2 regions of the Micromonospora hortensis genome follow, and region 1 is predicted to be linked to the other one. Evidence: riboswitches for the same ligand, from Rfam matches in the RefSeq annotation. Region 1 holds a riboswitch; the other holds the start of a gene.
The links. A riboswitch is a leader RNA that binds a small molecule or an ion and turns the genes downstream of it on or off. The one in region 1 is predicted to bind cyclic di-AMP.
Positions count from the first base shown of each region.

Region 2: it holds a riboswitch for cyclic di-AMP, as region 1 does, so the genes downstream of both, NIE111_RS32270 (C40 family peptidase) here and NIE111_RS08100 (coiled-coil domain-containing protein) in region 1, are expected to answer to the same signal.

Region 1 covers NZ_JAKKFE010000011.1:254,596-258,326, reverse strand. Annotated here, with positions in the region: gene NIE111_RS08110 (helix-turn-helix transcriptional regulator) at 1-296, opposite strand, end outside; gene NIE111_RS08105 (carbonic anhydrase) at 524-1,258, shown strand; gene NIE111_RS08100 (coiled-coil domain-containing protein) at 1,315-2,334, opposite strand; cyclic di-AMP (ydaO/yuaA leader) riboswitch at 2,339-2,469, opposite strand; gene NIE111_RS08095 (YibE/F family protein) at 2,636-3,731, opposite strand, start outside.
Region 2 covers NZ_JAKKFE010000023.1:3,571-7,301, reverse strand. Annotated here, with positions in the region: gene dcd (dCTP deaminase) at 1-247, shown strand, start outside; gene NIE111_RS32270 (C40 family peptidase) at 322-1,362, opposite strand; cyclic di-AMP (ydaO/yuaA leader) riboswitch at 1,376-1,511, opposite strand; gene NIE111_RS16180 (N-acetylmuramoyl-L-alanine amidase) at 1,747-3,729, shown strand.

The DNA of each region.
Region 1 (3,731 bases):
AACAGCGCGAGCAGGTCGCCGACCTGCCGGTCGGCCTCGGCGGGGTGCCGGAACCGGCCGGCCGGGTTGAGGGTGTATTCGTTGCGTCGCCCGACCCGGGTGCGGTGCAGGTAGCCGCCCGCCTCCAGGTCGGCGACGATCGCCTGCGCGGCCCGTTCGGTCACCCCGACCTCGGCCGCGACGTCGCGTAGCCGGGCGGTCGGATCGCGGGCGATGGCCAGCAGCACGTGCCCGTGATTGGTGAGGAACGTCCAGTTCCGCCCGCCGCCGGTGTCGTCCGTCACCGTGCTCGCCATCGTGTGACCGCCTTTCCGGATGTCCGCCTGCCCTCGCGAGAGTCTGGTCCGCCCTGCCTCGGGAAGGTTGCCCAGGGTGCGGCCGGAGTCAACGTATGAAATCTAAATCACGCATACCTTGACGCATCTTACGGTGCGTGTGACGGTGGAGCACGAGCCAGCGCCCGCCCGCCCGGCCGGCGGAAAGCCGGCTTGACCAGGGCAGACGCGTCGAGACGAGGTGCGGGATGAGTCATACCGGAAGCTCCGGCGGTCAGCCGGGTCCGCAGCGGACCACCGACCGGGCCACCGCGCTCAGCGAGCCGACCCGGGCCTACGCCGAACTGGTCGCCGGCAACCGGCGCTTCGTCGATGGCGCCCCACGCCACCCCAACCAGGATGCCGGGCACCGGGCCGCCGTGGCCGACGGGCAACACCCGTTCGCGGTGATCGTCGGCTGCTCCGACTCGCGGCTGGCTGCCGAGATCATCTTCGACCGGGGTCTGGGCGACCTGTTCGTGGTTCGCACCGCCGGGCACACCGCCGGCCCCGAGGTGCTCGGCAGCGTCGAGTACGCGGTGACAGTGCTCGGCACCCCGCTGGTGGTGGTGCTCGGCCACGACTCGTGTGGTGCGGTGCAGGCCGCCCGGGAGTCCGCCGCGACCGGTACCGCACCGAGTGGGCATCTGCGCGCGGTGGTCGACGCCGTGCTGCCCAGCCTGCGCCGCGCCGCGTCCGAGGGCGTTGACGACATCGACGGCATCGTGGACATCCACATCGCCCAGACCGTCGAGACGTTGCTCGGGCAGTCGCCCGTGCTGGCCGACGAGGTGGCGCTGGGACGCTGTGCGGTGGTGGGGGTGTCCTACCGGCTCGCCGCCGGAGCCGTGCGCCCGGTGGCCGCGGTGCCGGCCGGCTTCGCGACGGTGGAGACCCCGGCCTCGACCGAGTCGACCGACCCGGCCGCGCCTGCCACCGTCTGACGCGACGAGGGCCGCTCCGCGTCACGCGGAACGGCCCTCGACGGGGATCGTGCGGGTCAGAGCAGCGACATGTGGACGTGGTCGGTGTGGTTCGACGGCCCGCTGTACGAACTCCAGCCGGTGGCCGGGAACCAGATCTGCCGGTTCCAGATCACGTAGTAGATGCCGAGCCGGTCGGCGTTACGGATGAGGAACGCGGCGACGTTGTTGCCGTACGTCCGGGTGTCGTTGTTGTGCCATGGGGAGAACCCGCTCTTCTGCAGCGACCAGTCGCAGGCGCGGCCCTTCGGGTGCTCCCACGGCCCGCCGGGGCGGTAGCAGCCGACGAACCGGTTGAAGCCGGCCGCCTTGACCTCCTTGTACGCGTGCAGCGTGCGCGGCGTGACGCAGCCGGACGTGGTGGGGTCGTTCTCGCTGCACGACTGGGGCTTCCAGTCACCGTCGGCAGTGCGACCCGGGCCGATCTTCGCGACCTTGGAGGTGGCATCCACCAGGCCGCCGGTGAAACCCTTGCCGCCGACGAGGGAGAGCGCCTTGTCGGCCTCGCTCTTGCGCTTCGCCATCAGGGCGGTCTGCTTCTGCTGCTCGCGGACCTCCGTGTCGAGGGCCAGCTTGGCCTGCTCGGCGCGGGCCTTCACCTCGTTGACCTCGGAGAGCTTCTTCTCGTTGACCATGTTCATCTCGTCGAGCAGCCCGGCGCGCTGGACGAACGAGTCGGGAGCGTCGCTCTCCAGCAGCATCGCGACCGCGCCGATCCGGCCGGTCCGGTACGCCTGGGCGGCGATCTGCCCGACCTGCGGCGCCAGCGCGTCCAGGTCGGCCTTGGCGCGGTTGACCTCCGCCGCCAACTCGCCCTGCCGCTTCTTGGATTTGTCCAGCTTGGACTTCGCGGCGGAGTAGTCGCGGTTGGCCTGCTCGATGACGTCGTTGAGCAGCTTGGGCTCGCCGTCCTCCTCGTGCCCGGACGGTGTGGGGTTCGTCGGGGCGGCGTGCGCCGGGAGCGGCCCGGCGAGCACGGTCAGTGCGGCGATCACGGCCACCACGGGTGTCAACCAGCGGCGTAGGGGTGCCGTCACAATGTTCCCTTCCGTCGACCGCCGACCGGGTTAGCTGACGGGTTCGGGGCGGAAGTGGCCCCTACCGCTGACGCGGATTCACCCCAGGCACCTGGGTCCCCGGCTCGCCGGTTGGCGATTGGGCGGTGGCACCGCAGGCGCCGCTTCGCGCCTTCATCGGTAACCGGCAGCGAGGTTACCCGAGAGCCGACCGGCTGAGCTATGCCTGGATGCCGACCAAAAGCGTCATTTCGCCATAGCGTTGAGTGACCAGTGACGCGGTTCTCAGGGTGGATGCCCGATCTGGTCACGCTGAGGAGTGTCACCATGCCGTATCCGTGCTCCTGTTCGACTCCGGCCACCGGTCGGTGGCCTCGGATGGGGGTGCGGTCCGCGTCCGGTCCGGCTCGTCGGAGCCGGCCGTACGCGGTGAGCTGAGTGCGGCCAGTGCCTCGCTGCGGTCCGGCTGGGGCCGGGGCGCGGGAGCGCCGCTGGACGGCGTGGCATCGCCGCGCCCGGCGGCGGTCACCACCGCTGCCAGGCCGGTGGTCAGCGGCACGGCGGCGATCAGGCCGAGGGTGGCGACCGCGCTGCGGACGATCTCCTGCGCGAGGAACTCGCTGGTGAGGATCTGCCCGATCGGCCGCGAGTCGGCGGTGAGCAGGAGCAGCAGGGGCAGTGACGCGCCCGCGTACGCCAGCACGATGGTGTTGACGGTGGAGGCGATGTGCGCGCGGCCGACCCGGGTGGCCGCACGGTACAGCTGCAACCGGGTCAGCCCGGGGTTCGCGTTCGCCAGTTCGGTGACGGTGGCCGCCTGGGTGACCGTCACGTCGTCGAGCACCCCGAGCGATCCGATGATGATGCCGGCGAGTAGCAGACCGTGCAGGTCCACGTCGCCCTGGAACATCGACAGGGTGGTGGCGTCTTCGCTGCCGAAGCCGGTGAGGTGGGTCGCGGCGGTGGCGATGGTGGCGAGCACGCCGGTCAGCACCAGGCTGCCCAGGGTGCCGAGTACCGCGACCGAGGTCTGTGCGGTGACCCCGTGGGTCAGATAGAGCACCACGAACATGATCAGGGCCGCGCCGACCACCGCCACCAGCAGCGGTGACCTGCCGGCGCTGATGCCCGGCAGCACGAAGGTGAGCAGGATGGCGAAGCTGGCGGCCAGCCCGGCGAGCGCTGCCAGACCTCGCCACCGCCCGAACGCGACGATCGCGGCCGCGAAGACCACCGCCAGCCACACCATCGGGGTGCCGCGTTGGTGCTCGGCGATGTTCCAGTTGCTGACCGTGGGATCGATCGGATCGGCCAGTTCGACCAGGACGACCTCGTCGCCGACCTCGACCCGGGGTGCGCCGGGCCCGTCGGGCACCGGTGTCCGTACCTGCTGGCCGGCGGTCGGCCCGTCGTCCACC
Region 2 (3,731 bases), on a different contig from region 1:
GCACTCCACCGCCGGCTTCATCGACCCGGGCTTCTCCGGTCACGTGACGCTGGAACTCTCGAACGTGGCGAACCTGCCGATCACCCTCTGGCCGGGCATGAAGATTGGGCAGCTCTGCATCTTCCGGCTCTCCTCGCCGGCTGAGCACCCGTACGGCTCGGTGGTCTACGGGTCGCGCTACCAGGGCCAGCGGGGGCCGACACCCAGCCGCGCCTGGCAGCACTGGCGCACCTGGCCAACACGCTGAGGTTCAGCAGCCAGGACCGAGACGACGAGGGCCCGCCGCGACGGAATCGCGACGGGCCCTTCGATGACTCACTGTCAGCCTGGACGGCCGTAGCTGTGGATCGGGCCGTCGTCGACCTTCTTCATCTTGACCGGCTGACCGGCCTGCGAGGCGTGCACCACCCAGCCGCCGCCGACGTACATGCCGACGTGGTGGATGTCGCTGTAGTAGAAGACCAGGTCGCCGGGGCGCAGGTCGCCCTTGCTGACGTTCTTGGTCACCCGGCTCTGCGCGGCGGCGTTGTGCGGCAGCGACACGCCGGCCTTCGCCCAGGCGGCCAGCATCAGCCCTGAGCAGTCGTACGAGTTCGGGCCCTCGGCACCCCAGACGTAGGGCTTGCCGATCTGCGCGCAGGCGAACTTGACAGCGGTGCCCGCGCCGCCTCCGGGGTAGCTGCCCGGGCAGGGCGCCGGGCGCAGCGGACCGCCGCCGCCGCTGCCGTACACCTTGAGGCGCAGCTTCTGCAGGCGGTCGATCTCGTCGTTGATCTGCTTCTTCTTCGCCGCCAGCTGAGCTTCCGTGCGGGTCAGCTGGGCCACCATCTCGTCCAGTGGCGCCTTCTGCGCGGCCAACTGGTCGCGCAGGTCGGCCACCTGGCGTACGTCCTTTTGCTGGTTGTGCGCGAAGCGGTCGAGCATTTCGAGCTGGCCGACCACCTCGCTGGGCGACCGGCTGCCCAGCACGGCGTTGACTGTCGAGACGTTCTCACCCTTGTAGGCGCGTACGGCCAGGGCGCTGACCTTGTTCATCGCGGCGTCGACCTGGCGCTCGAGCGGAGTGATCCGGGCGGCCAGCGCGTCTGCCTGCTTGCGCTTCGCGGCGAGGTCGGTGCGGGTGGCGTTGTGCCGTTCGATGATCGGTTCGAGCTTGTTCCAGTCGGCGTCGATCTGGCGCTCGATCTCGGCGACGGACGGGTCGGCGTGGGCCGCAGTGGCACTGCCGGTCAGAACGACGGCGATGCCGGCCAGCGCGGCGACTGCGGTGGTGAAGCGGGACCAGCGTGGGCGCGGCACTATCGACGCCGGGCCGGCTGATGCCGACCGCTCGGACGACGGCCGCGGGGCATGGAGTGCCACCGGGGTTCCGTACTCCTTCTTCCTGACCGCCTACCGGGTTAGCTGACGGGTTCGGGCGGGAAGTCGGCGCCCTACCGCAATGGCTGCGGATTCACCCCGAGGGACCTGGGTCCCCGGTTCGCTCGGAAACGACTCGGCGGTGTCGGTCCGTTACCGCCCAGGCTGGGCGGAGCTGCTGTCGGGCCGACAAATGACCAGAGTAGAGACGCCTGTTACCGATCCGCAACCCGTGCGGCGGTGACACTCCGTACGGATTGGACGAAGTCACCGACAGTGTGTGAAGAATTCTTTCCATCCACTTCGATAGATAGAAAGGTATTGACGTGACCTCCCGGACGGCGCGATGGTGACCTGACCTCACTCCGCGAGAATCTAGGGGGTTCGATGCACCATCCAACCCTGTCGACCGGCTGGCGCGCGCTGCTCGCCGCCACAGTGGTTGCCGCCGCGACCACCGTGCCACTCTCCGTCGGCCCGGCTGCCGCCGCGCCCAGCACCGACCGCCAGCAGCAGTACGCCGCAGCGGCCACCGAGTACGGCGTGCCGGCCGTCGTGCTGCTCGGCGTCTCCTACCTGCAGTCCCGTTGGGACACCAACGCCGGCACGCCGAGCACCAGTGGCGGCTACGGTCCGATGCACCTGACCGACGCGCGGCACGTGGCCGCCCTACCCGGGCGCGGCCACCACGACGCCGGCGTCGAGGACCCACGCGGCGACGACTCCCGTCCCGCCCGAGTGCCCGCGCCCCGACCGGTCGAGGCACCCGCGCCGTCCACCGCCGCGTTGCAGACCGTCGACGCCGCCGCCACGCTGACAGGCGCCACTCCCGAGGCACTGCGCACCGACGCGGGCCTCAACATCCGGGGTGGGGCCGCGCTGCTGAGCGCGTACCAGAGGGATCTGGGCGCGCCGGTCGGCGCGGACACCGACCCGGCGGCCTGGTACGGCGCGGTGGCCCGCTACTCGGGCGCGGACAGCGCCGACGCCGCCGCGGCCTTCGCCGACGAGGTCTTCACCACCATCGGCGCGGGCGAGGCCCGGGTGACCGACGACGGCCAGCGGATCACCCTGCTGGCCCGCGCGGTACGGCCGGAGCGTTCCTGGCTGGACCGGCTGGGTCTGCGCCGCCTGGCCCGCCCGGACGGGGTGGAGTGCCCGCGCACCATCTCCTGCGAGTGGATCCCGGCGCCCTACGAGGCGTTCGGCGACGGGGACTACGGCAACCACGACCTCTCCGACCGGCCCACGCGGCAGAAGATCGAGTACATAGTCATCCACGACACCGAGGCGAGTTGGGCCACCACCCTGCAACTGGTCCAGGACCCGACCTACGTGAGCTGGCACTACTCGCTGCGCTCGGTCGACGGGCACATCGCCCAGCACGTGAAGACCAAGGACGTCGGCTGGCACGCCGGCAACTGGTACGTCAACGCGAAGTCGATCGGGTTGGAACACGAGGGCTTCGCGGCGCAGGGCACCTGGTACACCGAGGCGATGTACCGGACCTCGGCGAAGCTGGTCCGGCACCTGGCGCTGCGGCTGGGCATCCCACTGGACCGGCAACACATCATCGGTCACGACAACGTGCCCGGCACCATCCCCTCGACAGTGCGGGGAATGCACTGGGATCCGGGCCCGTACTGGGACTGGACGCACTACTTCGACCTGCTGCACGCGCCTCGACTGGACACCGGCACCCCGGCCACCGGAATGGTCCGGATCGATCCGGACTACGTCACCAACCAGCCGGCGTTCACCGACTGCGTCACCCCGGGCGTGCCCTGCGCGCCACGCGGCTCCTCCGCTGTGGTGCTGCGCAGCGCACCGTCTGCGGACGCGCCGCTGGTCAACGACGTCGCGCTCCGCCCTGACGGCAGCCCGAACACGATGGCCGTGTCGGACCACGGGGCCCGGGCGTCAGCCGGGCAGACGTACGCGCTGGCCGGACGGCAGGGCGACTGGACGGCGATCTGGTACCTCGGGCAGCGGGCCTGGTTCCACAACCCGGCGTCCGCGCCGACCGCCAGCTGGACCGTCGGCATCGTGGCCACGCCGAAGCCCGGACGGACCACAGTTCCGGTCTACGGACGGGCGTACCCGGAGCAGTCCGCGTACCCGGAAGGGGTGCCCTACCAGGCGATCTCGCCGCTGCAATACACCCTGGCCGCCGGGCAGCGGTACGCCGTCGGCGCGGTGCTGGCCGGCGAGTACTACCGGGCCAGCACGTTCGACGGCTCCTCGTCCGGCGACTGGACGGTGATTCGCGGCAAGAACCGGTACGCGCAGATCCAGTTCGGTCACCGGATCATGTACGTCGACCTCGCCGACGTGCAGCTCCTGCCGTCCCCGGTCGGCGCGCCCCGCTGAGA